DNA from 3 places in the Streptomyces sp. NPDC014889 genome. Region 2 is predicted to be linked to each of the others. Evidence: riboswitches for the same ligand, from Rfam matches in the RefSeq annotation. Region 2 holds a riboswitch; each other region holds the start of a gene.

What was found. Region 2 has a riboswitch for thiamine pyrophosphate ahead of thiC (phosphomethylpyrimidine synthase ThiC). Riboswitches for the same ligand answer to the same signal wherever they lie in the genome.
Region 1: it holds a riboswitch for thiamine pyrophosphate, as region 2 does, so the genes downstream of both, thiO (glycine oxidase ThiO) here and thiC (phosphomethylpyrimidine synthase ThiC) in region 2, are expected to answer to the same signal.
Region 3: it holds a riboswitch for thiamine pyrophosphate, as region 2 does, so the genes downstream of both, ACF09J_RS23285 (thiamine ABC transporter substrate binding subunit) here and thiC (phosphomethylpyrimidine synthase ThiC) in region 2, are expected to answer to the same signal.

Annotation. Positions count from the first base shown of each region.
Region 1 covers NZ_JBIBWH010000001.1:333,098-343,509, reverse strand. The annotation lists gene ACF09J_RS01570 (DUF4126 domain-containing protein) at 1-54, shown strand, start outside; gene ACF09J_RS01565 (phytoene desaturase family protein) at 141-1,637, shown strand; gene ACF09J_RS01560 (hypothetical protein) at 1,650-2,645, opposite strand; gene metF (methylenetetrahydrofolate reductase [NAD(P)H]) at 2,702-3,625, opposite strand; gene thiE (thiamine phosphate synthase) at 3,838-4,521, opposite strand; gene ACF09J_RS01545 (helix-turn-helix domain-containing protein) at 4,666-5,031, opposite strand; gene ACF09J_RS01540 (NAD(P)/FAD-dependent oxidoreductase) at 5,098-6,327, opposite strand; TPP riboswitch at 6,498-6,609, shown strand; gene thiO (glycine oxidase ThiO) at 6,607-7,773, shown strand; gene thiS (sulfur carrier protein ThiS) at 7,770-7,970, shown strand; gene ACF09J_RS01525 (thiazole synthase) at 7,974-8,768, shown strand; gene pknB (Stk1 family PASTA domain-containing Ser/Thr kinase) at 8,938-10,412, shown strand, end outside.
Region 2 covers NZ_JBIBWH010000002.1:186,918-197,329, reverse strand. The annotation lists gene ACF09J_RS04030 (IclR family transcriptional regulator) at 1-363, shown strand, start outside; gene ACF09J_RS04025 (SsgA family sporulation/cell division regulator) at 459-896, shown strand; gene ACF09J_RS04020 (YibE/F family protein) at 1,016-2,506, opposite strand; TPP riboswitch at 2,578-2,755, shown strand; gene thiC (phosphomethylpyrimidine synthase ThiC) at 2,748-4,562, shown strand; gene ACF09J_RS04010 (hypothetical protein) at 4,684-5,544, opposite strand; gene ACF09J_RS04005 (metallophosphoesterase) at 5,727-6,824, opposite strand; gene ACF09J_RS04000 (LacI family DNA-binding transcriptional regulator) at 7,077-8,189, opposite strand; gene hisC (histidinol-phosphate transaminase) at 8,611-9,690, shown strand; gene ACF09J_RS03990 (cytochrome ubiquinol oxidase subunit I) at 9,919-10,412, shown strand, end outside.
Region 3 covers NZ_JBIBWH010000011.1:203,190-213,601, forward strand. The annotation lists partial or broken gene ACF09J_RS23240 (peptidoglycan DD-metalloendopeptidase family protein) at 1-229, opposite strand, end outside; gene rpsB (30S ribosomal protein S2) at 500-1,432, shown strand; gene tsf (translation elongation factor Ts) at 1,593-2,429, shown strand; gene pyrH (UMP kinase) at 2,637-3,395, shown strand; gene frr (ribosome recycling factor) at 3,586-4,143, shown strand; gene ACF09J_RS23265 (phosphatidate cytidylyltransferase) at 4,143-5,330, shown strand; gene ACF09J_RS23270 (hypothetical protein) at 5,632-5,958, shown strand; gene ACF09J_RS23275 (hypothetical protein) at 6,235-6,642, shown strand; gene rlmN (23S rRNA (adenine(2503)-C(2))-methyltransferase RlmN) at 6,731-7,837, shown strand; TPP riboswitch at 7,881-7,986, shown strand; gene ACF09J_RS23285 (thiamine ABC transporter substrate binding subunit) at 8,069-9,145, shown strand; gene ACF09J_RS23290 (ABC transporter permease) at 9,193-10,412, shown strand, end outside.

The DNA.
Region 1 (10,412 bases), on a different contig from region 2:
CGCCGGGAGGAGAAACGCCGGCTCGCGGCCGGGGCGGGGTCACCGCCGGGCTGACCCGCGCGCAGCCGCACGCATCCGGGAAACCGCTGGTCAGCGCCCCGCGGCCGGGATTGTCAGCGGCGGTCGATAAAGTCGCGCACATGGCACGGATTGCGGTGATCGGCGCCGGGATGGGCGCGATGGCGGCCGCCGCCCGGCTGGCCGTCGCGGGCCACCGAGTGGCGGTGTACGAGCGTACGGACACGTACGGCGGCGCGCTGCGCCGTTTCGAGCGGGACGGTTTCGCCTTCGACACCGGCCCCGGGCTGCTCCCGCTGCCCGCGGTCCACCGCGATCTGTTCGTCAAGACCGGCAAGGAGCCACTGGAGGACCGCGTCGAGCTGGTCCAGGTGGATCCGTCCGCGCGGCACGTCTTCGCGGACGGCACCGAGGTGTCCCTGCCGAACGTCTCGCGCGCGGGCGTCGTCGCCGCGCTGGACGAAGCCCTCGGCGCCGGCGCCGGCAAGCGCTGGGGCGATTTTCTGGTGCGGGCCCGCGAGGCCTGGGACCGCGCCCGCCGCCCGCTCCTGGAGGAGCCGCTGTGGCCCAACTGGCAGGTGCTGGCCGAGCGCGAGCCGTACCCGGCGGTGCCGCACAAGCGCCTGCTGCGCACCCGCCGGGCAAGCACGCTCGCCGAGGTCGCCGCCTGGGAGCTGCGCGACCCGCGCCTCGCCGCCCTCCTGGAGAGCCACGCGCTCGCGTACGGCCTCGATCCGCGGACCGCACCGGCGAGCGCGGCCGTACTGCCGTACCTGGACCACGCCTTCGGCACCTGGTACGTGCGCGGCGGCCTGCGCGAGCTGGCGCGCGCGGTGTACGAGCGGTGTCTGGCCCGCCGGGTCGAGTTCTTCTTCGGCGCCGAGGTCACGGGGGTCGTCCGCAAGGACGGCCGGGCGGCGGGCGTGGAACTCGCCGACGGGACCGTGACCGATGCGGAGTTCGTGGTCGCCGGTGTGCCGCCCCGGACGCTGGAAAGCATGGTCCGGGGTACGGCCCTGCGGGGTGCGGGCGAGGTGCCGCCGCAGCCCCGGGCGCCCAGCCGCCTGACCGTGCTGCTGGCGCTGCGCGGCGGCCGTCCCGAGGGGACGGCGCACCGGACCGTGGTGCACGCCGAGGACCGGGCGGCCGAACTCGACGCGCTGTTCGGCGCGGCCCCCGGGCTGCCCGAGCGGCCCACGGTCGCCGTGTCGCGTCCCGGCGATCAGGCGCTGGTCCCGGACCCGGGGCACGAGGCGGTCACGCTCACGGCGACGGTCCCCGCGTCCGCGTCGGCGGACCTCCGGGCGCAGGCCGACCGGATGATCGCCGTCGCCTCGCGGGCGATACCCGGGCTCCGCGACCGCCTGCTCTGGCACGAGGTGCGCACCCCGGCCGACATCGCGCGGGTGACGGGAGCGGAGGGCGGGGCCGTCCCCGCGCCGACGCTCGCGGCCGCTCAGGGGCGCCTGCTGCACCCGGCGAACACCACGGGCCTCGCGGGCCTGTTCACCGTGGGCGGCTGGTCCCACCCCGGGGGCGGGCTGCCGCACGCCGGGATGTCGGGGGCGCTGGTGGCCGGACTGATCGTGGAGGGGCCGGAGTTCCGCGGCTCCCAGTGAGCCCGGGAGCGTTCAGAAACGGTACTGCTCGTCGTAGCCCGTGCCGTGCTGCGGCTGCCCGTGGCTGTCGCCCTGGTACGGGTAGGCCTGCTGCTCCTGCGGGAGTTCCCCGCCGTAGGCCTCGTCGGTGCGCTGCTGCGGGACCCACACCCCGCCGGCCGGCGTCTCGCCGCCGTAGCCGGCGTAGGCGTCCTGGGTGCCGTAGTCCTGCTGGCCGTACCCCTGCTGGGCGTAGCCGGTGTCGTAGGAGCCGTCATAGGTCTGGGTGCCGGCGTACGGGTCGGAGTAGGCGGCGTACTGCTGCTGGCCGGAGGCGTCGTAGCCGTAGCCCTGCTGCCCGTAGCCGGAGTAGTCGTACGCGTGGCTCTGGTCGGCGCCCTGGGCCGCGGTGGCGTACTGGTCCTGGGTCTGGTCGGCCCCCGGGTAGGGCGACTGCGTGCCGCCCTGGTGGGCCGAGTCGCCGTAGACGCCGTAGGAACCGGTGTCGTCGGGCATGGGCTGCGGCTCGTACACGGCGGCGGCCTCGGCGGCCGTGGGCTCGGTGGTGGCGAGAGCTGGGGTGAAGACGTCGTCGCGGTCGTCGTCGCCGTGGGCGTAGGGCCGGCCCTCGTGGTCGTAGGACTCACCCTCGTGGCCGTGCAGAGCCTCCATGGTGCCGGTGGCGCCGTCGGACACCTCGAGGTCGGAGACCTCCAGGGTCGGGTCCTGGTGCTCGGCCTTGCCGCGGCGGCGCGGCTTGCCGCCGTCGGCCTCGGGCCGGTTGACCGCCCAGCCCGCCGCGAAGCCGCGCCGGAAGGACAGGGTGACGTAGGTCTGGCCGACCGCGAAGGCGGCCGCGCCGAGACCGATCACGATGACGGAGGGGATCAGGACCCCGAGAACGACACCGAGGAAGCCGCCGAAGGCCAGCAGCCGCCAGCGCAGCCGTGCCTTGTACTGCAGCAGCACCTCGCCCAGCAGCCACAGCGCGACGATGCCGAACGCGATGTAGAGGACCGTCCAGCCCATGTACGCCCCTCTCCCAGTGGCCGCTACGCAGTGTGTCGTACGCGGGTGCGGCCGGTCTAGGTCCGCGGCCGGTGGTGCAGACCCAGGTTCTCGTAGATTTCCAGCGTCGCCGTGGAGTTGTTGAGCGTGATGAAGTGCAGCCCGGGCACTCCCTCGGCCCGCAGTCGCGCACAGAACTCGGTGGCGAACTCGATCCCAAGGGAGCGTACCGCCGCCGGATCGTCCGCCGCCGCGCGGATCCGCTCTTGGAGGTCGTCCGGGATGGCGGCGTTGCTGAGTTGGGGCAGACGCTCGAGCATCTTCACGCTCGTGACCGGCATGATCTCGGGAATGACGGGTGTCGCGCAACCGGCGGCGGCGACCCGGTCGCGCAGGCGGAGGTACGACTCCGGCTCGAAGAACATCTGCGTGATGGCGTAGTCGGCGCCCGCGCGGCACTTGTCGACGAAGTGCGCGACGTCGGTGTCCCAGTCGGCCGAGCGGGGATGCATCTCGGGGAAGGCGGCCACGCCTACGCAGAAGTCGCCCGACTCCTTGATGAGCCGGACGAGTTCGGCGGCGTAGGTCAGTCCGCGGGGGTGCGGGACCCAGTCGCCCATCGGGTCGCCGGGCGGGTCGCCGCGCACGGCGAGCATGTTGCGGATCCCGGCGTCGGCGTACTGGCCGATGATGTTGCGCAGTTCGGCGACGGAGTGGTTGACCGCGGTGAGGTGCGCGACCGGGGTGAGCGTCGTGTCGGACACGATCTGCTCGGTCGCCTTGACCGTGCCCGCGCGGGTGGAGCCGCCGGCACCGTACGTCACCGAGACGAAGTCGGGGGCGACGGCCTCGACCCTGCGCAGCGCGTTCCACAGGTTGCGCTCGCCCTTCGCCGTCTTCGGCGCCCAGAACTCGAAGGAGTACGTGCTCCTGCCGGTGGCGAGCATGTCACGCACGGTGCGTGCGCGATCAGTCCTGGTGGATGCGGTTCCGAGGGCCATACTGGCAGGCTATCCAGGGCGCGGCGCTCCCCCAACCGAGCACCGGAAATTTGCCTGGATTGTCGGCTTCTTGTCCACCCTTCGGACAACGGGGCGGAAATGAGCGGGTCGGACCCGACCGACTGTCCGAAAAGTGAGACGCCGGAGCGACCGGCCTCCGGTCGTGTCGCGCCCTGGGCCAGCCACCGCGCCCGGCCGTTCCGCACCGCGCTCTACGCCGCCTGCCGCAGCCGCCCGGCGAACTCGGCCGCCGCCGCTCCGGGGTCGTCGGCCTCGGTGATCGCCCGGACCACGACGACACGGCGGGCGCCGGCCTCCAGGACCTGGTCCAGGTTGCCGAGGTCGATGCCGCCGATGGCGAACCAGGGCCGGTCGGTGCCCAGCGAGGCGGTGTACCGGACCAGGTCCAGGCCGGGGGCGGGCCGGCCCGGCTTGGTGGGCGTGGGCCAGCAGGGCCCGGTGCAGAAGTAGTCCACGCCGTCCTGGACGGCCGCCGCGGCGGCCTCGTCCTCGGCGTGCGTGGACCGGCCGATCAGGACGCCGTCGCCGAGGATGGCGCGCGCGGCGGGCACCGGGAGGTCCCCCTGCCCCAGGTGCAGCACATCGGCGCGGGCCGCGTGGGCGACGTCCGCCCGGTCGTTGACCGCGAGCAGCTTCCCGTGCCGGGAGCACGCGTCGGCGAACACCTCCAGCAGGTCCAGCTCCTCCCCCGCCTCCATGCCCTTGTCCCGCAACTGCACGACGTCGACCCCCGCGGCCAGCACAGCGTCCAGGAAACCGGCCAGATCCCCCTGCCGCCTGCGGGCGTCCGTGCACAGGTACAGGCGCGCCGCACCGAGCCGGTCACGGGTGTCGGCCGCGGCGTCGGCAACGGCTGCGGCAGCGGTCTCGGGCATACGAGGGTCCCCCGGGCTCGTCGGTTCGGTGGCTCGTCCGGCCACTCGGACGGACCTTACCCGCCCCTCCCGACCGGCCGGCTCCGCCTCCGCCCGCCCGGCCGCGGGGGGGCCGCGGCCGGGGGGCGCGGAGAAGCGGCCGGGTCAGACGGCCAGCGCCTGGGCGCGGCGCTTCACCTCTGTGCCACGGTTCTCACTCAGGGCCTGGGCGGGGGTGCCGGGCAGGGTCGGGTCGGGGGTGAACAGCCATTCGATCATCTCTTCGACCGTGAAGCCGTCGTCCCTCAGGAGCGTCAAGGTGCCGGACAGGCCCTTGACGACCTTGTCGCCGTCGATGAAGGCGGCGGGGACGTGCAGCGCGCGGTTCTCACCCCGGCGTACGGCGATGAGCTGGCCCTCCTTGACCAGCTGCCGCACACGTGTCACCTCGACGCCGAGCTGTTCGGCGATGTCGGGAAGGGTGAGCCAGGCAGGGACGAGAGCGTCGATCTTCGTGTCAATCTCGGTCACGGAAACAAGCGTGCCATCTGCCACCGACACTCGGAAGCCAGGCCCGTCCACTCGGGGACACGCGCCTCACGCCGTCGCCGCCTTCAGGGGCTTCGCCGGGTCCGCCAGCAGCAGCGGATCCATGGGCGTGCCCGACGCGATCAGCCGCCGCCCCTGCGCCAGATCCCGCGGCCGGCCGACGGCCAGCAGGGCGACGAGCCGGCCCTCGCGGAGCCAGCAGACCGTCCAGGCGGGTCCGGTGCGATCGCCGCGCCAGACGACAGTGTCGGCCGACGTGTGGTGTCCGGCGTACTGCACGAAGCGCCCGAACTGCTCGGACCAGAAGTACGGCACCGGGTCGTAGACCACGGGGGTGAGGCCGACGATGTCGGCCGCGACCGTGCGCGGGCCCTGGAGCGCGTTGTCCCAGTGGTGGATCAGGAGGCGCTCGCCGTACCGTCCCGAGGGGAACGAGGCGCAGTCGCCGACCGCGTACACGTCCGGCACGGACGTGCGCAGACGGTCGTCGGCCAGGACGTCCCCGTGCGGGCCCAGTGCGATGCCGGAGCCGGCCAGCCAGCCCGTGGCGGGGCGCGCGCCGATGCCCACCACGACGGCGCCCGCGGGCAGCCGCGAGCCGTCGTCGAGCACGACCGCGCCGGGTTCGACGCGCTCCACGCGCGCGTGGGTGCGCAGTTCGGTGCCGCTGTCGGCGTACCAGGCGGTCATCGGCTCGGCCACCTCGGCGGGCAGCGCCCCGGCGAGCGGCCGGTCCGCGGCCTCCACGACGGTCACGGCGCAGCCCGCCTCGCGCGCGGCGGTGGCGAACTCGGCGCCGATCCAGCCGGCGCCGACGACCACGATGTCGTGCTGCTCGGAGAGCACCGGCCGCAGCCGTTCGGCGTCGTCCAGGGTGCGCAGCAGGTGGACGCCGGGAACGCCCTCCGCGCCGGGCAGCCGGATCGGTTCGGCGCCGGTGGCCAGGACGAGGACGTCGTACGGCACCGGCCCGGCCGAGGTCTCCAGCACGTGCGCGCCGGGCCGCACGGCCAGCGCCTCGCAGCCGAGCCGCAGTTCGAGGCCGAGCGCCTCGAAGTCGATGTCGAAGGCGGAGCCCTCGGCCTTGCCGAGCAGGACGGCCTTGGACAGCGGTGGCCGGTCGTAGGGCTGGTGGGGCTCGGCGCCGATCAGTGTCACGGTGCCGGTGAAGCCCTGCTCGCGCAGGGCGACCGCGGTCTGCACACCGGCCATGCCCGCGCCCGCGACGACCACGCGCCGCGGCCCCGATGTGCCCTGTTCCTGCGTCTGGTCGCTCACCTGATCACCTTAAGTCAACTGACGGAGCGTCAGTCAGGGGTGTGCGGAGTGACCTGCTCCACAACCGGCTCCCTCAACCTGCCCGACAGACTCTTCCCTCATGCCCGGCCGCCCCGGTCCGTGGCAGGCTCCCTTACCGGGGCGGTGCTCCGCGGGCTAGGGTGGCCCGTACAAGCACTCGCGGGAGCCCGGACGCACCGGGCTGAGAGGGAGGCTGGCGGCCTCCGACCGTACGAACCTGATCCGGGTCATGCCGGCGAAGGGAGGGGCTGGACGCCCATGTCGTCGCCTTGTACGTCAGACGTCCTCGTCGTGGGGGGCGGGATCATCGGCCTTGTGACGGCCTGGCGCTCGGCGCAGCGCGGGTTCGCCACGGCCGTGGTGGACCCCGAGCCGGGCGGCGGGGCCGCGCAGGTGGCCGCCGGGATGCTGGCCGCCGTCACCGAACTGCACTACGGCGAGCAGACCCTGCTCGGACTCAATCTGGCCTCCGCCCGCCGCTACCCGGACTTCGCGGCCGAGCTGACCGAGCTGACCGGCCACGACCTCGGCTACCGCCGCTGCGGCACCCTCGCCGTGGCACTGGACGCCGACGACCGCGCCCACCTGCGGGAACTGCACGACCTTCAGCGCCGCTCGGGCCTGGACTCCGAGTGGCTGTCCGGGCGGGACTGCCGCCGCCTCGAACCGATGCTCGCGCCGGGCGTGCGCGGCGGTCTGCGGGTGGACGGCGACCACCAGATCGATCCGCGGCGGCTCGCCCGCGCCCTGGTCGACGCCTGTGAGCGGGCCGGCGTGGTCTTCCACCGCGGCTGGGCCGAGCGGCTCACCGTGGCCCGCGACCGGGCCACGGGGTGTGTGCTGCGCGACGGCACCGCGCCGGCCGCGGACCGCGTGGTGCTCGCCGCCGGCAGCCGCAGCGGACGGCTCGCGGGCGTCCCGGACGAGGTGCTGCCGCCGGTGCGGCCGGTGAAGGGGCAGGTGCTGAGGCTGACGGTGCCGAAGCGTTACGCGCCGTTCCTGAGCCGTACCGTGCGGGCCGTGGTGCGCGGCAGCCAGGTCTACCTGGTGCCGCGGCTGAGCGGCGAGCTGGTCGTCGGGGCCACGAGCGAGGAGCTGGGCTGGGACACGACAGTGACGGCGGGCGGCGTGTACGAGCTCCTGCGCGACGCGCACGAGCTGGTGCCCGGGATCACCGAGCTGCCGCTCACGGAGACCCGGGCGGGACTGCGGCCCGGCTCCCCCGACAACGCGCCGCTGCTCGGCCCGACCGGCCTGGACGGCCTGCTCCTCGCCACCGGGCACTACCGCAACGGCGTGCTGCTCACGCCGGTCACCGGTGACGCCATGGCGCACGTCCTGACCACCGGCGAGCTGCCGGACGAGGTCCGCCCCTTCTCCCCCAGGCGTTTCCACGCCACGGCACTCACGGAGCAGCCCGCATGAACATCTCTGTCAACGGTGAGCCCCGCCGCGTCGAGCCCGGCACGTCCCTCGGCACCGTCGTGCAGGCGCTGAGCGCGGCACCCTCCGGCGTGGCCGCCGCCCTCAACGAGACCGTCGTCCCGCGCGCGCGTTGGTCGTCCACGGCCCTGGCCGAGGGCGACCGCGTCGAAGTGCTGACCGCCGTCCAGGGAGGCTGAGCCATGGCCGACGACCCCTTCGTCCTCGGTGGTACGTCCTTCACCTCCCGGCTGATCATGGGCACCGGCGGCGCGCCCAGCCTGGAGGTGCTGGAGCGGGCACTGGTGGCCTCCGGCACGGAGCTGACCACGGTCGCGATGCGGCGGGTCGACCCCTCCGTGCACGGCTCCGTGCTGTCGGTGCTGGAGTCGCTCGGGATCCGGGCGCTGCCCAACACCGCGGGCTGCTTCACGGCGGGCGAGGCGGTGCTCACCGCCCGGCTGGCGCGGGAGGCGCTGGGCACGGACCTGGTCAAGCTGGAGGTCATCGCCGACGAGCGCACGCTGCTGCCGGACCCGATCGAGCTGCTGGACGCTGCGGAGACGCTGGTCGACGACGGGTTCACGGTGCTGCCGTACACGAACGACGATCCGGTGCTCGCGCGGAAGCTGGAGGACGTGGGCTGCGCCGCGATCATGCCGCTCGGCTCGCCCATCGGGTCCGGGCTCGGTATCCGCAACCCGCACAACTTCCAGCTGATCGTGGAGCACGCGCGCGTGCCGGTGATCCTGGACGCCGGGGCCGGTACGGCCTCGGACGCGGCGCTTGCCATGGAGCTGGGGTGTGCGGGGGTGATGCTCGCCTCAGCGGTGACACGGGCGCAGGAGCCGGTGATGATGGCCTCGGCGATGCGTTCCGCCGTGGAGGCGGGGCGGCTGGCCCGGCTGGCCGGGCGGATCCCCAAGCGGCACTTCGCCCAGGCGTCGTCCCCGGCGGAGGGCATGGCCGGGCTGGACCCGGAGCGGCCCGCGTTCTAATGCCGCGACGGGCAACGTTCGCCCGCGACGGGGCGTGCGTCGGCTGCCGGGGCACCGGCCGGTCATCGCCCCGTACGGGTGCGTGTACCGCGTCACAGGTCGGCTTCAGTCCCGCCGCGACACTGTCCGCGATCGGTGTGTGTCCGTGACGGCTCGTAGACTCGCCTGCGTGGATACGACCCTTCAGGACCCTCTCGTCGGGCAGGTGCTCGACGGCCGCTATCGCGTCGACGCACGGATCGCCGTCGGCGGGATGGCCACGGTCTACCGGGCCCTGGACACCCGTCTCGACCGGGTCCTCGCCCTCAAGGTGATGCACCCGACGCTCGCCGCCGACGGCTCGTTCGTGGAGCGGTTCATCCGGGAGGCCAAGTCGGTCGCTCGGCTGGCCCATCCGAACGTCGTGCAGGTCTTCGACCAGGGCACGGACGGGACGTACGTGTACCTCGCCATGGAGTACGTGGCCGGCTGCACCCTGCGTGACGTGCTGCGCGAGCGCGGGGCGCTCCAGCCGCGCGCGGCGCTGGACATCCTGGAACCGGTGCTCGCCGCGCTGGGGGCCGCGCACCGGGCCGGGTTCGTGCACCGCGACATGAAGCCGGAGAACGTCCTGATAGGGGATGACGGCCGGGTCAAGGTCGCCGACTTCGGGCTGGTGCGGTCCGTGGACACGGTGACGAACACCACCGGTGCCGTCCTCGGCACCGTCTCCTACCTCGCGCCGGAGCAGATCGAGCGCGGCACCGCAGACCCCCGTGTCGATGTGTACGCGTGCGGTGTCGTGCTGTACGAGATGCTGACCGGCGGCAAGCCGCACCAGGGGGAGTCCCCCGCCCAGGTGCTGTACCAGCACCTGCACGAGGACGTGCCGGCCCCGTCGGCGGCCGTGCCGGGACTGCCCCTGGAACTGGACGAACTGGTCGCGGAGGCCACCGCCCGCACCCCGGACATCCGGCCGCACGACGCGGTCGCGCTGCTCGCGCGGGTCCGTGAGGCCCGGTCCGCGCTCAGCGCGGACCAGCTCGACGCGCTGCCGCCGCAGGCCCTCACCGCCGAGCACGACAACGCCGAGGACCGTACGAGCGTCATCCCGCGCGCCCTGACGACGCGAGTCCGCGACGCGCAGAGCGCACGGTCCGAGGCCGCTCTCAACCGCACCAGCCGGCTCCAGGCTCCCCCGCCCCCACCGCGGCCGGCCGGCGCCCGGCGCCCCGGGCGGCCCCGGCGGACCCTGCTCACGGTCGTCGCCGCCGTCCTGCTGGTCCTCGGAGTCGGCGGAGGCGTGTGGTACATCAACTCCGGCCAGTTCACGAAGGTCCCGCCGCTGCTGACGAAGACCGAGGCGCAGGCCAGGGAGCAGCTCAAGAAGGCCGGTCTCGGTGTCGACCGGGTCGAGCACGCCTACAGCGACACGGTCGGGCGCGGCACGGTCCTCAGCACCGACCCTCAGGCGGGAGCGCGCATCCGCAGCCACGGCTCCGTGACGCTCACGGTGTCCGACGGCCCGGAGACCGTGCGGGTGCCCGATCTGAAGGGCCACCGGCTGGACGAGGCGCGGGCCCTGCTGAAGCAGGAGGGCCTGGAGCCGGGCATGGTGAGCCGGGAGTTCAGCGACGACGTGCCCCGCGACGTCGTGATCGGCAC
Region 2 (10,412 bases):
CGCGAGACCGGGCACGCGCACGCGATCGGCCAGTGCCTGCTGTCCCAGCTGGACGACAGGGACCGCCGTGACCATCTCGACCGCTACCCCGTGCAGTCCCTCACCCCGTACACGGTCCGTGACGGCCACTCGGTGCTGCGGCGCCTGGAACGGATCCGGCCGATGGAGCCGGTCACCGAGCGGCAGGAGTACGCGCTGGGGGCGGTCTGCGCGGCGATCCCCATCACGGTGGGCACCACGGCGGCCGCGATGGCCCTCTCACTGCCGGCCCATCAGGCGGATCGGCTGCTGCCCGCGGCGCGCCAGTTGCAACGCGAGGTCGGGCGGCGTCTGGGCTCTCTGGCGCTCTCTATCAGTATCTGAAAACTCACTCCTTGTGATCCGATGTGTACGTTCAGCAAGATGCACCAGTCACGGGATGGATTCCCGGCCAGTCGACGGCAAACACCGGGGTAACGATGCGCGAGTCCGTACAGGCAGAGGTCATGATGAGTTTTCTCGTGTCCGAGGAGCTCTCCTTCCGCATCCCGGTGGAGTTGCGGTACGAGACCTGCGATCCCTATGCCGTGCGGCTGACCTTCCATCTGCCCGGAGACGCCCCGGTGACCTGGGCGTTCGGGCGGGAGCTGCTGATCGACGGGGTGGCGACCCCGTGCGGGGACGGTGATGTGCGCATCTCACCGGCCGGCCGCGACTCGCTGAGCGAGGTCCTGATCCGGCTTCAGGTCGGCTGTGACCGGGCGTTGTTCCGCTCTTCGACGGCGCCCCTGGTGGCGTTCCTGGACCGCACGGACAAGCTGGTGCCCCTGGGGCAGGAGGGTGCGCTGGCCGACTTCGACGCCCACCTCGACGAAGCCCTGGACCGCATCCTGGCGGAGGAACAGAGCGCGGGCTGAGACCTTGCGGCAGGGGATTTGGGCGTAACGCTTCGCCTCGGCCTCAGGGGGTGCAGGAACGCTTCGCCGACCGCCCCGAGGGCGGACCGCCCGGAGGCCGACGGCCCCCGGCCCCGGCGTCAGCGCCTGCGGCGCCTGCCCCTCCCCCCGCGTGCCGGGGCGGGCAGGGCGGCCGGTGCCGCGGCCTCCAACCGCCCCGGACGGTCGGCCGAGACCACGAGTGCCGCCAGCGCCGTGGTGACCGGCACCGAGGCGACCAGGCCGATCGAACCCACCAGTGTGCGCACGATCTCCTCGGCGACGAGCTCACTGGTGGCGACGGTCGTCACACCGCTCTGCGCGATGGAGAACAGCAGCAGCAACGGGAGCGCGGCACCCGCGTACGCGAGGACGAGGGTGTTGACGACCGAGGCGATGTGGTCGCGTCCGATGCGGATGCCCGCGCGGTACAGCCCGCGCCAGCCCATCGCGGGGTTGGCCTCGTGCAGTTCCCAGACCGCCGAGGTCTGGGTCACCGTCACATCGTCCAGGACGCCGAGCGAGCCGATGATGACACCGGCGAGCAGCAGGCCGCTCATGTCTATCGACGGATACAGGCCGTGGATCAGGCCGGTGCTGTCGTCGGTGTTGCCGGTCAGCGCCGCCCATCCGATGAACAGCGAGCCCAGGAAACCGATCAGCATCAGCGAGATCAGTGTGCCGAGCACCGCGACCGAGGTACGGGCGGACAGGCCATGGCACATGTACAGCGCGATCAGCATGATGGCGCTGGCCCCCACCACCGCCACGACCAGCGGGTTCGAGCCCTGAAGGATCGCGGGCAGGATGAAGAGGTTCAGCACCAGGAAGCTGATGGCGAGCGCGACCAGCGCCATGACGCCCCGCATCCGCCCGACGACCACGACGGCGAGTGCGAAGACACCGGCCAGCAGCGCCATGGGGAAGCGCCGGTCGACGTCCGTGACCGAATACTGCAGGTCCGCGGGTGCCGAGGGCTCGTAGGCGACCACGACCTTCTCGCCCTGGTGCAGTTGCCGCGACTGGTCGGGCTGTACGACCTCGGTGAAGGTGCGGCCCTTGTCCTTGCCGGTGTCCACCCGGATCGTGGCCTTCTTGCAGGCCCCGGACTGCTGCTGCTGAGCGGAGGAACCCTCGGCGGTGGAGGTGTCGCCGGTCGGGGTGTCCCCGGAGGCGTTCACCGACCTGCAACTGACCGCGAGCACCTCCACGACGGTGGCCTGCTGGGTCTGCCGGTCGAAGCCCACGCCGGTGCGCTCGTGCGACGGGGCACCGCCCGGCCACAGCGCGGCGAGTCCGGCCACCACCAGGGCGGCGAACGGAATCAGGATCGCCGCGATCACCTTGCGGAGATGCTTCGACACCGGTGCGGCCGGCCCGTGGCTGTGACTGTGCCCGTGCCCGCCACCGCTGCCCGGGCCGTGCTCGTGGGCGTCCCCCGGGCCGTGCCCGCCGCCGTGCCCATGGTCGTCCCCCGGGCCGTGCCTGGCGCCGTGCCCGTGGCCGGTGCCGGTGGCTTCCTGGCCGTGCCGGAAGTCCTGTTCGCGTCGGGGTTCGGGCGGCGGATGGGGGAACTGCTCTGTCGTGGTCACCGCCCGATCATCGCAAGAACGGCACAGGCCCACTGTTCACCGCGCCACAAAGGACGCTAGCGTGGAGCCACCTTTGCACACGCGGGAGCTCGGAGCACCGGGCTGAGAGGGCGCTGACCTCCGTCTTCGCGATGTTTCACGTGGAACGTGCGATGTTTCACAGGAAACGCCGACAGACGGACACCGCTGCGTCGACCGCCGAACCTGTTACCGGGTAATGCCGGCGTAGGGAGTAGGTCTCATGACCAACAAGGACGTACGCACGCCTGCCTCCAAGGAGATCTCCAGCGACGCGGAGCAGATCGCATCCGCCGCTTCCGACGGGGAGGCCGGGAAGTCCATCGGCTGGCACAAGGGTTACGTGGAGGGCTCACGGCCCGATCTGCGGGTGCCGGTCCGTCAGGTGCACCTCACCAACGGGCAGTCGGTCACGCTGTACGACACCTCCGGCCCGTACACCGACCCGCTCGTCGGCACCGATGTCCGCAGGGGCCTGCCGCCGCTGCGGGAGAACTGGATCGTGGCCCGCGGCGACACCGAGGAGTACGCGGGCCGTCCGGTCCGCCCCGAGGACGACGGGATCAAGCACACCTCGCCACGCGGCGGTCTGCGCAACCTCGACGCGGTGTTCCCCGGACGGCCGCGTCAGCCGCGCCGCGGGCGCGGCGACCGAGCCGTGACACAGCTCGCGTACGCGCGCCGTGGGGAGATCACTCCGGAGATGGAGTTCGTGGCCATCCGGGAGAACGTCGCTCCCGAGACCGTCCGCGAGGAGATCGCGGCGGGCCGTGCGGTACTGCCCGCCAACGTCAACCACCCGGAGATCGAGCCGATGATCATCGGCAAGCGGTTCCTGGTGAAGGTCAACGCCAACATCGGCAACTCCGCGGTGACCTCCTCCATCGAGGAGGAGGTGGAGAAGATGACCTGGGCGACCCGCTGGGGCGCCGACACGGTCATGGACCTCTCCACCGGCCGCAACATCCACACCACCCGGGAGTGGGTGCTGCGCAACTCCCCCGTCCCCATCGGCACGGTCCCCCTCTACCAGGCCCTGGAGAAGGTGGACGGCAGGGCCGAGGAACTGACCTGGGAGATCTACAAGGACACCGTCATCGAGCAGGCCGAACAGGGCGTGGACTACATGACCGTCCACGCCGGGGTGCGCCTCGCCTACGTGCCGCTCACCGCGAACCGCAAGACCGGCATCGTCTCGCGCGGCGGCTCGATCATGGCCGCCTGGTGCCTGGCGCACCACAAGGAGTCGTTCCTCTACGAGAACTTCGAGGAGCTCTGCGAGATCCTCGCCGCATACGACGTCACGTACTCGTTGGGAGACGGGCTTCGGCCCGGTTCGATCGCGGACGCCAATGACGAGGCCCAGTTCGCGGAACTGCGCACGCTCGGGGAACTCGGGCGGATCGCCAGGCGTTTGAACGTACAGACCATGATCGAGGGCCCGGGCCATGTCCCGATGCACAAGATCAAGGAGAACATCGACCTTCAGCAGGAGATCTGCGATGAGGCTCCGTTCTATACGCTCGGCCCGCTGACGACGGACGTCGCACCGGCGTACGACCACATCACCTCCGGCATCGGCGCGGCCATGATCGCCTGGTGGGGCACGGCGATGCTCTGCTACGTCACGCCCAAGGAGCACCTGGGCCTGCCCAACCGCGACGACGTCAAGACCGGCGTCATCACCTACAAGATCGCCGCCCATGCGGCCGACCTCGCCAAGGGGCACCCGGGCGCGCAGGAGTGGGACGACGCCCTGTCCGACGCCCGCTTCGAGTTCCGGTGGGAGGACCAGTTCAACCTCTCCCTCGACCCGGACACGGCACGGGAGTTCCACGACGAGACCCTCCCGGCGGAACCCGCCAAGACGGCCCACTTCTGCTCGATGTGCGGCCCGAAGTTCTGCTCGATGAAGATCTCGCAGGACATCCGTCGTGAACACGGCGCCGGCCGGGACGAGATCGCGGAGGGGATGGCTCAGAAGTCGAAGGAGTTCGCGGAGGCGGGGAACAGGGTGTACCTGCCCATCGCGGACTGAGGGAGCGACTGGGCAGCTCTCCCTCGGGCCCCGGCCCGCAGTGCGGGACGGGGTGGTGGGACGCGCTCCGGGCGTCGGTGGGCGGCGGGAGCGCGGCCTCCGGCGATGACGCCGATGGTGGTCACTCCGGCTGGTTTTCCGGGCCTCCGAAGTCCGGGCTGGTGAAGTCGGGGCTGGAGAAGCGCGGGCGGCGGGTCGGGGCCCCGTCGTCCGGGCTGCTGAAACCTGGCCGGTCGTAGCCAAGTTGAGGCATGCGGCCGGTCGGTGCGGCCGGCCCCGCGTACCCCGGTGCGGGGGAGCGGGAGTCGGCGACCGCGTCGCGCAGGAACGGCAGGATGCCCCGTTCGAGCAGAGCCTCCTGCCAGGCGTCCCTCGCCTGGGCGACCTCTTCGCCGAGTTCGGCGTAGGCGCCGCTGTCGAGCGAGGGGCGGTTGCGCAGCGCGGTGAGCAGCAGCCCGGCGGCGGCGGCGAGGATCGCGGCCGCGGTCAGGGCGCCGAACACCCAGCCCGCCGTGATCATGGACTGGGCGAACGCCTGGGCCGGGTCCAGCATCCTCAGGATGTAGCCGACGAGCAGGAAGAGGGCCGCGGCGGTTCCGGCGAGGACGGGGGCGAGCACCGCGACGACGGCGCCCGCGCCCGCGCCGTGGGTCTCGGCGGTCTCGCCCATGGTGGCCGCGAGCCGGACCGGCGCGCCCGGCTCGGCGGAGCCGGCCTCGGTGAGGGAGGGCGGGACGGCCGGCGCCGGCCGGCGCAGTTCCTCGCGGATCTTGACGTAGTGGTGGTACTCGGTCGCCGCGGCCGCCGTTATGACCGCGGTGGCGCTCAGCGCCATGGTGCGCAGTTGTTCCGAGTTGAGCCGCTGCCCGGCAGCGGCCAGTTCCGGGTCGTGTGGGGCGGAGCGCAGCGCCTCATCGAGGATCCGCTCGTATTCCTGGCGGTCCTCGCTCAGCAGGTGCTGCGGAACGCTGTTCATGTGCATCCCCCGATGCTCCGTAGGGCTTGGGGCTCGCATGGCGGCGAGCCGTCGGGCAGAAACGGAGGGGAGCCTGCTACGGATAAGCCGATGGTAGAGCCGTGACGGCGCGCGGTGACAGGGGGTTTCCACAAATTGGGTGGCGACCTGCGCGGTCGTCTCCGCTGGGCGGGCTGCCCGGTGAACGGTCAGGCGTCGAGGGGCAGTTGCTGGACCAGCAGTTTTCCGGCCATGGTCACGCCGCCGTCCATGGCGATGGCGAGTCCGTCGGCGTAGACGTGCGGTCCCTCCACGACCGGACCCGCGGACTCCTCGCCCTCCTCGGAGCCGACTTGGCCCAGCAGATAGGGAATGGGGCTGTGGCCGTGAACGATACGGGTACCGCCGTACGTATCGAGCAGGGAGCGTACGGCGTCGGCGCCGCCCTCGTCCCGGAAGGAGAAGCGCTTGGTGAACTTGCGGAACAGTTCCCAGACTTCGTTCACGTCGTTGCGCGTGAGCGTCTCGCGGACGGTGTCGTTGACCTCTTCGATCGAGGCACCGTAGTCGAGGTAGGAGGTGGTGTCCGAGTGCACGAGCAGGTAGCTGTCGACCGCCTCGATGGCGTCGAGCCGGGCCATCCACTGCAGGTGGTGGTCCTGGAGGCGGTCCATGTCGGACTTCTGGCCGCCGTTGAGCAGCCAGGCCGCCTGGAAGGTCGCGGTGCCCGCGCCGGAGTTGACGGGGGTGTCGCCGAACCGCCTGGCGCCGAGCAGCAGCAGCTCGTGGTTGCCCATGAGGGCCTTGCAGTAGCCGCCGGCCGCGGCCGCCTCCGCGGACAGCCGCATCACGAGGTCGATGACGCCGATGCCGTCCGGGCCGCGGTCGGTGAAGTCGCCGAGGAACCACAGCCGCGCGGTGCCCGCGCACCACTGGCCGGCGGAGTCGACGAGCCCCTTGGCCTGGAGCGCGCCGACGAGCTGGTCCAGATAGCCGTGCACGTCACCGACGACGTAGAGCGGCCCCGGGACGGCGGCGGACTGCCGGGGCTGCGCGGCGGCCGGGTCGGCCGCGGCCTGAAGCGTGTCACCGCGCTTGATGACCGGCAGATCGCGCTCGGTGGGCGTGTACGCGGCCGAGTAGCCCTTCTTGGGCGCCGCGGGCGCCTCCCCGGCCGACCGGACCGTTTCGGCGGGATGCGTGCCGTGGTCGTACGGGCCGGTCTCGTTCACGTACGCGGGAACCCGGAAGTCGCGCAGCGTAGCCGCCCGCTCCACGTCGGGTCCCTGACCGGCCCCCTGAGTCATCGACCCCTCCACCATCGCGCCGCCTCTGCACCGCTTCGGACTGCCTGGTCGCAGCGGCCCGCGGTGTCGTGGGCCCATCATAGGAACGCGGATCGCGCCATGTGATGACCCAGGGGTGGTGAATCGGCACTGGACTCCGGTTCACCGTGGCTTTCGCCCCGATTGGGCAGTCTTCGGCGACCCCGCGGCCACCCGTGTCCCGGGCGGCCGCGGGGTCACTCGTGTCCTGCGCGGCCGGTGGCCGCACGTGTCCTAACGGTCCTCCGACACGCGGGGCGGGCTGACGGTCCTGCGCTGGGTGCGCCGCTGGGACGAGGTGCGCACGATCAGCTCGGTCGGTATGACCTGCTCGACCGGCCGGTCCGACTCGACCCCTTCGATGGCGTCGATGAGGAGCTGGACGACCGCTGTGCCGATCCGGCGCGGCTTAAGGGAGAGCGTGGTGATGGGCGGCTCGGTGCTGGCGTACACCGTGGACTCGCTGCAGCACACCAGCAGCAGGTCGTCGGGGACGCGCAGGCCGTAGCGGCGGGCGGCGGCGAGCAGATCGGTGCCGTTGGGGTCGAACAGTCCGTAGACGGCGTCGGGCCGGTCGGGGCGGGCCAGCAGCCGGTCGGCGGCGACGGCGCCCGCGCACGGGTCGTGGGCGGGGTAGGCCTCGTACACCGGGTCCTGGCCGACGCGCTTGCACCACTGGAGGTAGGCGGTCGTCGACAGGTGGGTGTAGGTGTCCGTCGTGGTGCCGGTCAGCAGACCGATGCGGCGGGCGCCGGCCTCGGCGAGGTGGTCGAGGATGCCGAGGACGGCGGCTTCGTGGTCGTTGTCGACCCAGGCGGTGACCGGGAGCGCGCCGGCCGGGCGGCCGTCGCTGACCACCGGTAAGCCCTGCCGCACCAGTTCGCTGACGACGGGGTCCTGGTCGGAGGGGTCGATGACGACCGTGCCGTCCAGGGCGACGTTCGACCACACGTCGTGGCGCGAGGTCGCGGGCAGGATGACGAGGGCGTATCCGCGGGCGAGCGCGGCCGAGGTGGCGGCGCGGGCCATCTCGGCGAAGTACGCGAACTCGGTGAAGGTGAAAGGTTCATCCCCGTACGTGGTCACGGTCAGACCGATGAGGCCCGACTTGCCGGTACGGAGCGTGCGGGCCGCGGCCGAGGGGCGGTACCCCAGCCGGTCGGCGACCTCGCGGACATGGCGCCGGGTGGCGTCCGGGAGCCGTCCCTTGCCGTTGAGGGCGTCGGAGACGGTCGTGATGGAGACTCCGGCGGCGGCGGCCACGTCTCTGATGCCCGCCCGGCCCGGCCGGCTGCCTCGGCGTGAGGTTTCCGCGCGGCTCACCTGGTGCTTCCCTGCTGCTGTCATGGCGAGCCGATAGTAGGGCTCTTGCGGTGGGGTAGTGCGGACGCATATGCACGCGTTGACAGGCACGTTTCTGCATGGTCGTTGGGGGTCAAGTGCCTTTGAAACCATGTCAGTTACCCGGCATCAGGTTAGGACGTGACGTGGTGGCACGCATGGGCCTGTCGACCCTTCGATGTTTCGAAGAGGTCTCAACTCACCTTCACGGGGGACGCGCGCCACGGCGCAAGCCACCGGCGCATAGATATATGTGTGACGCGCCCCCCAATTCGTACGTGTTCGTACGTGCGTGCCGCCGATGTCGGTGTGACGGAAGAGGCCGGTCCTCGCACGAGGTGATGGTCGCCGACCCATACGCAGCGGCGCCCAATCCTCTTAAGGTGTGCAGTATTGGATGCCGGTGGTGGTCACGAGGAGGACTGCGGTGAGTGAGACAAGCCCGAAGCTGCGTGCCGAGCTGGAGGGTATCCCCACCTACAAGCCGGGGAAGCCCGCCGCGGCCGGCGGCCCGGTGGCCTACAAGCTGTCCTCGAACGAGAACCCCTATCCGCCGCTGCCGGGGGTCATGGAGACGGTGACGGCGGCGGCCGCCGCCTTCAACCGCTACCCGGACATGGCGTGCACGGGCCTGACCAGTGAACTGGCCGAGCGCTTCGCGGTGCCGGCCTCGCACGTGGCCACGGGCACCGGTTCCGTCGGTGTCGCCCAGCAGCTGATCCAGGCCACCAGCGGGCCCGGCGACGAGGTCATGTACGCCTGGCGGTCCTTCGAGGCGTACCCGATCATCACGCAGATCAGCGGGGCGACCTCCGTGCAGGTCCCGCTGACGCCCGGTGACGTGCACGACCTGGACGCGATGGCGGACGCGATCACCGAACGCACGCGTCTGATCTTCGTCTGCAACCCGAACAACCCGACCGGCACGGTGGTGCGGCGGGCCGAGCTGGAACGGTTCCTCGACCGCGTCCCCTCCGACGTGCTGGTGGTCCTGGACGAGGCCTACCGCGAGTTCATCCGCGATGCCGAGGTGCCGGACGGGGTGACGCTCTACCGCGACCGGCCGAACGTCTGCGTGCTGCGCACGTTCTCGAAGGCGTACGGCCTCGCCGGGCTTCGCGTCGGCTTCGCCATCGCCCACGAGCCGGTGGCGGCGGCGCTGCGCAAGACGGCCGTGCCGTTCGGCGTGAGCCAGCTGGCACAGGAGGCGGCGATCGCCTCGCTGCGTGCCGAGGACGAGCTGCTGGGCCGGGTCGGCTCGTTGGTCTGCGAGCGCATCCGGGTGGTCGACGCGCTGCGCGCACAGGGCTGGACGGTGCCCGAGACGCACGCCAACTTCGTATGGCTGCGGCTGGGGGAGCGGACGGTCTCCTTCGCCGAGGCCTGTGAGCGGGCCGGCGTGGTGGTCCGGCCGTTCGCGGGTGAGGGCGTGCGGGTGACCGTCGGGGAGGCCGAGGCGAACGACATCTTCCTGAAGACGGCGGAGGCGTTCCGCAAGGAGCTCTGATCCGGCCGGACACGCGCCGGTCCTCGGCCGGCCGAGGACATCGCGGCAGCGTGTAAGAAGGGGGTTCCCCAGGTTCTGGGGGACCCCCTTCTCCGTCTGAAAATCGGTGGGTCATAATTGCTTGTGAATGTGAACGCGTTCACAAGCGAGTCCGATTGTTGCCTGTTGTGCAGGTCACATCGGGATGAATCGCCACCGTGATCGCGGTGACGTAAGGAGAGTGACGACGTGAACCTGGCTTTGGCGCCGGAGACACTGGCGCGCTGGCAGTTCGGCATCACGACCGTCTACCACTTCATGTTCGTTCCCCTGACGATCTCGCTGGCCGCCCTGACGGCCGGGCTGCAGACCGCCTGGGTGCGCACGGAGAAGGAGAAGTACCTCAGGGCCACCAAGTTCTGGGGCAAGCTCTTCCTGATCAACATCGCCATGGGCGTGGTCACCGGCATCGTGCAGGAGTTCCAGTTCGGCATGAACTGGTCGGACTACTCACGCTTCGTCGGTGACATCTTCGGCGCCCCGCTCGCCTTCGAGGCGCTGATCGCGTTCTTCTTCGAGTCCACCTTCATCGGACTGTGGATCTTCGGCTGGGACAAGCTGCCCAAGAAGATCCACCTGGCCTGCATGTGGATGGTGTCGCTCGGCACGATCCTGTCGGCGTACTTCATCCTCGCAGCCAACTCGTGGATGCAGCACCCCGTCGGCTACCGGATCAACGAGGC
Region 3 (10,412 bases), on a different contig from region 2:
ACCCCGGACCGGAGCCGGGACCGGACCCGGGATCGGCCGGCGCGGCAGGACCGTCACCCGTCCAGGCCGTCCACACCACCGAACCCGCCGGTGCCGTCGAGGCCGCGAGCGCCACCAGCGCCACCGAGGTCACCAGCACCACCGAGGCCGCCATCACCGCCGTCCACCTGGGCAGACGTCCCCGCCGGGCGCCGTCGGCCGGCCATCGCGTCGCACGCATCAGAACCATGTGCCCACCGTCCCGCACCCCGCCGCCGGCGGCCGGAGGCTGTGGACGACTCACCCGTTGTGGACAGCGGCGTCACCCGGCGCCCCGCGGGTCCCGTACACTTCTGGTGGCGACCCGGGTCACCGGGTCGACTTCGCACGCCCCGACACCCGGACCGGAGACGGCCGGTGTCAGCGCCCCTCGGTCCCTCGTGGCACGGCGCACCAGGGCGTCAGGCGCGGAAGCCATCCGGCATCCGCGGCACAACCGAGAAACTCAAGGAGTACGGCCATGGCCGTCGTCACGATGCGGGAGCTGCTGGAGAGCGGCGTCCACTTCGGTCACCAGACCCGCCGTTGGAACCCGAAGATGAAGCGCTTCATCTTCACCGAGCGCAACGGCATCTACATCATCGACCTGCTCCAGTCGCTGTCGTACATCGACCGCGCCTACGAGTTCGTCAAGGAGACCGTCGCCCACGGCGGCACGGTCATGTTCGTCGGCACGAAGAAGCAGGCGCAGGAGGCCATCGCCGAGCAGGCCACCCGCGTCGGCATGCCCTTCGTCAACCAGCGCTGGCTGGGCGGCATGCTCACCAACTTCTCGACCGTCTACAAGCGCCTGCAGCGCCTGAAGGAGCTCGAGCAGATCGACTTCGAGGACGTCGCGGCCTCCGGTCTGACCAAGAAGGAGCTCCTGGTCCTCTCCCGCGAGAAGGCCAAGCTGGAGAAGACCCTCGGTGGTATCCGCGAGATGCAGAAGGTGCCCAGCGCCGTCTGGATCGTGGACACCAAGAAGGAGCACATCGCGGTCGGCGAGGCCCGCAAGCTCAACATCCCGGTCGTCGCCATCCTCGACACCAACTGCGACCCCGACGAGGTCGACTACAAGATCCCGGGCAACGACGACGCGATCCGCTCCGTCACTCTGCTCACCCGTGTGATCGCCGACGCGGTCGCCGAGGGCCTCATCGCCCGCTCCGGTGTCGCCACCGAGGGCAAGGGCGAGAAGGCCGCGGGCGAGCCGCTCGCCGAGTGGGAGCGCGACCTGCTCGAGGGCGAGAAGAAGGCCGAGGAGGCCCCGGCTGCGGAGGCTCCCGCTGCGGAGGCCCCGGCTGCGGAGGCCCCGGCTGCGGAGGCTCCCGCCGAGGAGGCCCCGGAGGCTCCCGCCGCGGAGGCTCCTGCCGCTGCCGAGGCGCCGGCCGCCGAGGGCGAGCAGGCCTGACACTCGTCAGCGCCAGCGTTGACGGCGGGAGCGGCGACATGAAGTCCGCTCCCGCCGTTCACCCGTAGGTCAGCACCGAGTCGGGCATCTGCATCTACATGTAGATGCAGACCCGTGCAGATCTTCGATCCTCCAGACTTCGAGAAAGATTCACAGACTCATGGCGAACTACACCGCCGCCGACGTCAAGAAGCTCCGCGAGCTCACCGGCGCCGGCATGATGGACTGCAAGAAGGCGCTGGACGAGGCCGAGGGCAACGTCGAGAAGGCCGTCGAGGCGCTCCGTATCAAGGGCCAGAAGGGCGTCGCCAAGCGCGAGGGCCGCTCCGCCGAGAACGGCGCCGTGGTCTCGATCATCGCCGACGACAACTCCTCCGGTGTCCTCGTCGAGCTGAAGTGCGAGACGGACTTCGTCGCCAAGGGCGAGAAGTTCCAGGCCGCCGCGCGCGCGATCGCCGAGCACGTCGCCAAGTCCTCCCCGGCCGACCTCGAGGCCCTGCTCGCCTCCGAGATCGAGGCCGGCAAGACCGTGCAGGCGTTCGTGGACGAGGCCAACGCCAACCTCGGCGAGAAGATCGTCCTGGACCGCTTCGCGCAGTTCTCGGACGGCTTCGTGACCGCGTACATGCACCGCACGATGCCCGACCTGCCCCCGCAGATCGGCGTTCTCGTCGAGCTTGACAAGCCGAACGCCGACGTTGCCAAGGGCGTCGCGCAGCACATCGCCGCCTTCGCGCCGAAGTACCTCGCCAAGGAGGACGTGCCGGCCGACGTCGTCGAGTCCGAGCGCCGTATCGCCGAGGAGACCACCCGCGCCGAGGGCAAGCCCGAGGCCGCGATCGCCAAGATCGTCGAGGGTCGTCTGAACGGCTTCTTCAAGGACGCGACGCTGCTCGGCCAGCCCTACGCCCTGGACAACAAGAAGTCGGTCCAGAAGGTCCTGGACGAGGCCGGTGTCACCCTGAAGCGCTTCACGCGCATCAAGGTCGGCATCTGAGTCCACGGTCCGTACCGCGACGGACCCCCGACCCCGATAGGGTCGACAGCAGTCGTCCACATCGCTCGCGTGTGCAGCCACACACGCGCGCGTGACGGACGGCAGCAGATCTGACGAGGAGGCCATTGCCGCTGCATGGGATGCGAAACACGCCCCACCGGCAATGGCCTTCTTCGCATGTGCACCACGTAACAGAGGCGGGATCTCATGACCACCAAGGCCCAGAAGAGCGACGACGGCAAAGTACCCGGCCGGTTTCTGCTGAAGCTGTCCGGAGAGGCCTTCTCCGGCGGCGGGGGCCTGGGCGTCGACCCGGACGTGGTGCACGCCATCGCCCGTGAGATCGCGGCCGTCGTACGCGACGGCGCACAGATCGCGGTCGTGATCGGCGGCGGCAACTTCTTCCGCGGTGCCGAACTCCAGCAGCGCGGCATGGACCGCGCCCGCTCGGACTACATGGGCATGCTCGGCACCGTGATGAACTGCCTCGCCCTGCAGGACTTCCTGGAGAAGGAAGGCATCGACAGCCGGGTCCAGACCGCCATCACCATGGGCCAGGTCGCCGAGCCGTACATCCCGCTGCGCGCCGTGCGCCACCTGGAGAAGGGCCGCGTGGTCATCTTCGGCGCCGGTATGGGCATGCCGTACTTCTCCACCGACACCACCGCCGCCCAGCGCGCCCTCGAGATCGACGCCGAGGCGCTGCTCATGGGCAAGAACGGCGTGGACGGGGTTTACGACTCCGACCCGAAGGCCAACCCGGACGCCGTGAAGTTCGACTCCCTCGGCTACGGCGAGGTCATCACGCGGGACCTGAAGGTCGCAGACGCCACGGCGATCACGCTGTGCCGGGACAACAAGCTCGCGATCGTCGTCTTCGAGCTCCTGAAGGAGGGCAATATCGCCCGCGCCGTCAAGGGTGAGAAGATCGGCACGCTTGTGGGTGACCAAGGCAGCCGGGACTGACCGGCGGACCCCGTACCGGGGGTCGCCGGAAAGAGACCTGTCCGGGCGACGGACGGGACGGACTCCGGCCGGAGGATGGACAATGTCCTGCCGGTCGGGAACCGTGCAGGAAGAAGACGCGACGAAGCCGGCCGCCGGTCCCGACAGGGAAACCGCAGCCGGGCCTACTCAAGACACGCAGGAGCAAGTGGTGATCGAAGAGACCCTCCTCGAGGCCGAGGAGAAGATGGAGAAGGCCGTCGTGGTCGCCAAGGAGGACTTCGCCGCGATCCGCACCGGCCGTGCGCACCCGGCGATGTTCAACAAGATCGTGGCCGACTACTACGGCGCGCCGACGCCGATCAACCAGCTGGCCTCGTTCTCCGTGCCGGAGCCGCGCATGGCCGTGGTGACCCCGTTCGACAAGAGCGCGCTGCGCAACATCGAGCAGGCGATCCGCGACTCCGACCTGGGCGTCAACCCGAGCAACGACGGCAACATCATCCGCGTGGTGTTCCCCGAGCTCACCGAGGAGCGCCGCCGCGACTACATCAAGGTCGCCAAGGGCAAGGGCGAGGACGCCAAGGTGTCCATCCGCTCCGTGCGCCGCAAGGCCAAGGACGCCATCGACAAGCTGATCAAGGACGGCGAGGTCGGCGAGGACGAGGGCCGTCGTGCGGAGAAGGAGCTCGACGACACCACCGCGAAGTACGTGGCGCAGGTGGACGAGCTGCTGAAGCACAAGGAAGCGGAGCTGCTCGAAGTCTGATGGACGACACTTCCTGGGGAGCGCCGCGGCAGGCCGGGTACCGGGGGCCCGCGGACGGGCCACCCGCCCATCAGGGGGGACCCGTCCCGGGGGCCGCTCCGGCGGGTCCCGCGTACGATGCGCATGACGCCCAGCGGACCCGCCCCATGCCCGTCGTGCCCGACGCGCCCGCTCACGGCGGAAACCAGGATGACGACCGGGGTGCCGCCCAGCCGGGCGGCGCCTCGTTCCGCGACACGCCGCGGCAGCCGCACCACGCGCCGCAGCCGTGGCCCCACGACACGCCGCAGACACCGTCCTTCCACGGGACGGCGTCGCAGAATCCGGAGCCCATGCCCGACGCCCCGCAGCCGGCGCCCGCGCCGCAGAAGAAGAGCGCGGGCCGCGACCTGGGCGCCGCCATAGGCGTCGGCCTCGGTCTCGGCGCGGTGATCGTGGTGTCGCTGTTCGTCGTCAAGGCCGTGTTCGTGGGTGTCATCGCGATCGCGGTCGTGGTCGGCCTATGGGAACTCACCAGCCGGCTCGACGAGCGCAAGGGCATCAAGGCGCCGCTCGTGCCGCTGGCGGTCGGCGGCGCGGCCATGGTGATCGCCGGGTACGTCCGGGGCGCCGAGGGCGCCTGGGTGGCGATGGCGCTGACGGCGCTCGCGGTTCTGGTCTGGCGGATGACGGAACCGCCGGAGGGCTATCTCAAGGACGTCACGGCCGGTGTCTTCGCGGCGTTCTACGTGCCGTTCCTGGCCACGTTCGTCGCGATGATGCTGACCGCGGACGACGGTCCGCGCCGTGTGCTGACCTTCCTCGTGCTCACGGTCGTGAGCGACACGGGCGCGTACGCCGTCGGCTGGCGCTTCGGCCGGCACAAACTCGCTCCGCGCATCAGCCCGGGCAAGACCCGCGAGGGCCTGTTGGGCGCGGTGGCCTTCGCGATGGTGGCCGGCGCGCTGTGCATGCAGTTCCTGATCGACGACGGCGTCTGGTGGCAGGGCCTGCTGCTCGGCCTCGCGGTCGCGGCCACCGCCACCCTCGGCGACCTCGGCGAGTCCATGATCAAGCGGGATCTGGGCATCAAGGACATGGGCACGCTGCTCCCCGGCCACGGGGGCATCATGGACCGCCTCGACTCCCTGCTGCCCACCGCACCGGTGGCCTGGCTCCTGCTGGTCCTCTTCGTCGGCTCCGCGTGAGCCCACGTCCACCGAGCCCCCACCCCGCACGGGTGGGGGCTCGATGCCGTTCCGGTGCAATCCTGCCTTTGCGGCGGAGCTTTGCGTCGCCGCCAAAGGCAATCGTGATCAGGCCCGAGAAAGTGTATTGAGGCCGCACGAGTGATCTTCGCCTATGACACGGGTCGAATCGTAATAATTCAATCGCCGAGAACTGAAGCTGGCGTCGTCCGTAGCCGAAGGCGACGTGACACACACGCGAAAGAAGCGCACCAAGTGCGCCCGCTTGCGGCCTTGTCCCGCAAAGTGAGGAAGGTTCTCTGTGAGCCGCACAACGATCCGTAGTTCACGCATCTGGTCCGCCACGCTCGTGACGGCGGGCGCGCTTGCCGTAGCACTCAACGTGGCCCCGAGCGCGACGGCCGTCGCCGACACGATGCACAGGGCCGGCAGCGCGAACGTCGCCCTGAGCTCCGGTGACCGCGACGAGGACATGAACAAGCAGGGCACGCAGCCCACACAGCCCACGCAGCCCAGCACCACGATGCTGTCCGCGTGCTCGGCGATCGCCTCGTCCGGCCTGACCGGCCTGCTCGGGACGATCAACAGCGTGCAGTGCGTCCCGTCCGCGATCACCACCACGGGCTGAGACCGGCTCACCGGAGCCAGCGCCGGGAGGCAGGCCCAGTCCAGCCTCCCGGCATCTTCCGGATCAATCCCCGGGCGTATTCGGCAATGTGCGTATTCATGCGGTTGTGTATTTCCCGGTGAATCCTTTTCAGGCCTTAGGTGTGAACCCCGATCGGTCCGTTCGTCGCGCCCTGTACCGGTTGTCACGCTCGCTATCCCCATCCTTGGGTGATCCCGCAGGGCGCGCCGATGCCTTTCGGCTGGGCTCGTGAGACGCGACCACCGTAGGAATCTCATGGAGCAATCGCCGGCCACGCTGAACCGTCAGGCCAACACCGGCCTCGGAGCCGTTCCGGCGGTTGCCTGCATTGCGTACGCGACGCAAGCCGATACCGCCGTTGCACGGCTTGCGGCTGGTCTGGCCGTGATCGGGTTCGCTGTTTTGGCGGTGCGGGGATATCGACTCAGCGTGACATACGATCAATCGCGGCTGGTGATCCATGGCTACCTACGCACACGCGTAATCGACCGAGAGGGCATCCTGGAGATCACGGACTTCCCCGCGGTGAGGTGGACGGCTCGCGACGGACGTAAGCGATGGACCCCCCTCACGGCGTTCATGACGAGCCCGGGCGAAATCTCGGCAACCCGTCTTTACAAGGACCGTGTCATCAGGAAGCTGCGACAGTGGGCCCGGCATTAGCCACCCCAGGCGCCCTGCGGCAGCGACGACAGTCGTCCGGGCGGACAGCCGCAGGTCACCCGAGTGGATCTGCGACACTGGTACCACCATGCCCAAGCCCGGAGAACTCACCTTTGTCGCGCCGCGCGGTGCCAAGAAGCCGCCGCGGCACCTTGCCGATCTGTCGCCCGCCGAGCGCAAGGAGGCCGTCGCCGCGATCGGCGAGAAGCCGTTCCGCGCCAAGCAGCTCTCGCAGCACTACTTCGCGCGGTACGCGCACGACCCGGAGCAGTGGACCGACATCCCCGCCGGGTCCCGCGCCAAGCTCCAGGAGGCGCTGCTCCCGGAGCTGATGACGGTCGTGCGGCATCTGTCGACCGACCAGGGCACCACGCGCAAGACGCTGTGGCGGCTGTTCGACGGCACGCTCGTGGAGTCGGTGCTCATGCGCTACCCGGACCGGGTGACCATGTGCATCAGCTCGCAGGCGGGCTGCGGCATGAACTGCCCGTTCTGCGCCACGGGACAGGCCGGGCTCGACCGGAACCTGTCCACCGCCGAGATCGTGCACCAGATCGTGGACGGGATGCGCGCCCTGCGGGACGGAGAGGTCCCCGGTGGTCCCGCGCGCCTGTCGAACATCGTCTTCATGGGCATGGGCGAGCCGCTCGCCAACTACAACCGCGTCGTCGGCGCCGTCCGCGCCCTGACCGACCCCGAGCCGGACGGGCTCGGCCTGTCCCAGCGCGGGATCACCGTCTCGACGGTGGGCCTGGTGCCGGCCATCCACCGGTTCTCCGACGAGGGCTTCAAGTGCCGGCTCGCCATCTCCCTGCACGCCCCGGACGACGAACTGCGCGACACGCTCGTCCCGGTCAACACGCGGTGGAAGGTGCGGGAGGTCCTCGACGCAGGATTCGAGTACACCGCCAGGTCCGGGCGCCGGCTGTCCATCGAGTACGCGCTGATCCGGGACATCAACGACCAGGCGTGGCGCGGCGACCGGCTCGGCCGGCTGCTCAAGGGCAAGCCCGTGCACGTCAACCTCATCCCGCTGAACCCGACGCCCGGCTCGAAGTGGACCGCGTCCCGGCCCGAGGACGAGAAGGCGTTCGTCGAGGCGATCGCCGCCCACGGAGTGCCGGTGACCGTCCGGGACACCCGTGGTCAGGAGATCGACGGCGCCTGCGGTCAGCTCGCTGCCACCGAAAGGTAGCCGGACGGTGGCCGGACGGTAGGCTGAGAACCTACACATCTTCATATTCCGACAGGGGAGCGCCACAGCGCTGAGAGTGCGGCACCGGCCGCAGACCCTCTGAACCTCGCCCAGGTCATTCTGGGTAGGAAGTTCGGTCATCACTCAAGCTGTTGTGCCCTGCCCGGGTGTCCCTCGCGGATCCCGGGCAGGGCCGCGTCTCTTCCTGGCCAACCCCCAGGAGGACATCCAGTGCACACCAAGACGTTCGCCGCAGCCGCGGTCGGGCTCGGCCTCGTCACGCTGTCGGCGTGCGGCTCGTCACCGAACGGCAAGGACTCCGCCGGGTCCAGGACGGTGACCCTGGTCAGCCACGACTCGTGGGCCGCGTCCAAGAGCGTCATCGCGGACTTCGAGAAGAGCTCCGGCTACAAGGTGAAGGTCCTGGAGGACGGCGACGCCGGCCAAGCCGTCAACAAGGCCATCCTCACCAAGGACAACCCGCAGGGCGACGTCTTCTTCGGCGTCGACAACACACTGCTGTCCCGCGCCCTGGACAACGGGCTGTTCCAGTCGTACGAGCCGAAGGGCGCGGACCTGATCCTGCCGCAGTACCGGGTCGACGAGGCCAAGCACCGCGTCACGCCCATCGACACCGGCGACGTCTGCGTCAACTACGACAAGAAGTACTTCGCCGACCACAAGCTCACCCCGCCCGCCTCGTTCGACGACCTGGTCGCGCCGGAGTACAAGAACCTCCTCGTCACCGAGAACGCCGCCACCTCCTCGCCGGGCCTCGGCTTCCTGCTCGGCACCGCCGCCAAGTACGGCGACAAGGGCTGGCAGGACTACTGGAAGAAGCTCAAGGCCAACGGCGTCAAGGTCGTCGACGGCTGGGAGCAGGCCTACAACCAGGAGTTCTCCGGTTCCGCCGGCGGCAAGAAGGCCAAGGGCGACCGTCCCCTCGTCGTCTCCTACGCCTCCTCGCCGCCCGCCGAGGTCATCTACGCCGACCCGCGGCCGAAGACCGCGCCGACCGGCGTCGCGCAGGGCACCTGCTTCCGCCAGGTCGAGTACGCGGGCCTGCTCGCCAACGCCAGGAACACCGAAGGGGGCAAGGCCCTCCTGGACTTCCTGATCAGCAAGAAGTTCCAGGACGACATGCCGCTGAACATGTTCGTCTACCCGGTGCGCGAAGGCGCCCAGGTGCCCCCGGAGTTCGTGACGTACGGCCCGCAGGCCAAGAACCCCGAGACCCTGGCCCCCGAAAAGATCTCCGCCAACCGTGACCAGTGGGTCAAGTCGTGGACCTCACTCGCCCTCAGGTAGGCCGCGGACGCGGCCGCCGGACGGGGAACACGGCGCGGCTCGGTCTCATGGCCGGGCCCGTCGCGTTCTTCGCGGCGTTCTTCGCCTACCCCGTGGCCGCGATCGTCCGGCGCGGCCTGGAGACGGACGGTGCCTGGCAGTTGGGGCGGATCACCGACGTGCTCGGACAGTCCGACATCCGGCACGTGCTGTGGTTCACCTCCTGGCAGGCGCTCGCCTCCACCGCGCTCACCCTGCTCGTCGCCCTGCCCGGCGCCTATGTCTTCGCCCGCCTCGACTTCCCCGGCCGGCAGGTCCTGCGGGCCGTCGTCACCGTGCCGTTCGTGCTGCCCACCGTCGTGGTCGGCACCGCGTTCCTCGCGCTGGTCGGGCGCGGCGGCCTGCTCGACGAGCTGTGGGGCGTCCGGCTGGACACCACGGTGTGGGCGATCCTGCTCGCCCATGTCTTCTTCAACTACGCCGTCGTCGTACGGACCGTGGGCGGACTGTGGGCGGGGCTCGACCCGCGCCAGGAGGAGGCGGCCCGGATGCTCGGCGCCTCCCCGCTCACCGCCTGGCGCAAGGTCACCCTGCCCGCGCTGGCCCCCGCGGTCGCCGCAGCGGCGCTCATGGTCTTCCTGTTCACGTTCACCTCCTTCGGCGTGGTGCAGATCCTCGGCGGCCCCACCTTCTCCACCCTCGAGGTGCAGATCTACCGGCAGACCTCCCAGATCTTCGACCTGTCGACCGCCGCCGTCCTGACGATCCTCCAGTTCCTGGCCGTGGGCGCGATCCTCGCCGTGCACGCCTGGACCGTACGGCGCCGGGAGACCGCGCTGAAGCTGGTGGACGCCTCGCTGACCGCCCGCCGGCCGCGCGGCGCCGGGCAGTGGACGCTGCTGGCCGGGGCCCTCGCCACCGTCGCCGTCCTCCTCGTGCTGCCGCTCGCCGTACTGGTGCAGCGGTCGCTCGCCGCGCCCGGCTTCGGCTACTACCGGGCGCTGACGAACGCGGACGGCGGCACCTTCCTGGTCGCGCCGATCCACGCCGTCGGCACCTCCCTGGGCTACGCCGCCGCCGCGACCGCCATCGCCGTGGTGATCGGCGGGCTCGCCGCCGCCGCTCTCACCCGCCGGGACGCCGGCCGGCTCGTACGCGGCTTCGACGCGCTGCTGATGCTGCCGCTCGGGGTCTCGGCGGTGACCGTCGGCTTCGGTTTCCTGATCTCGCTGGACCGGCCGCCGCTCGACCTCAGGCAGTCCTGGATCCTGGTCCCGCTGGCGCAGGC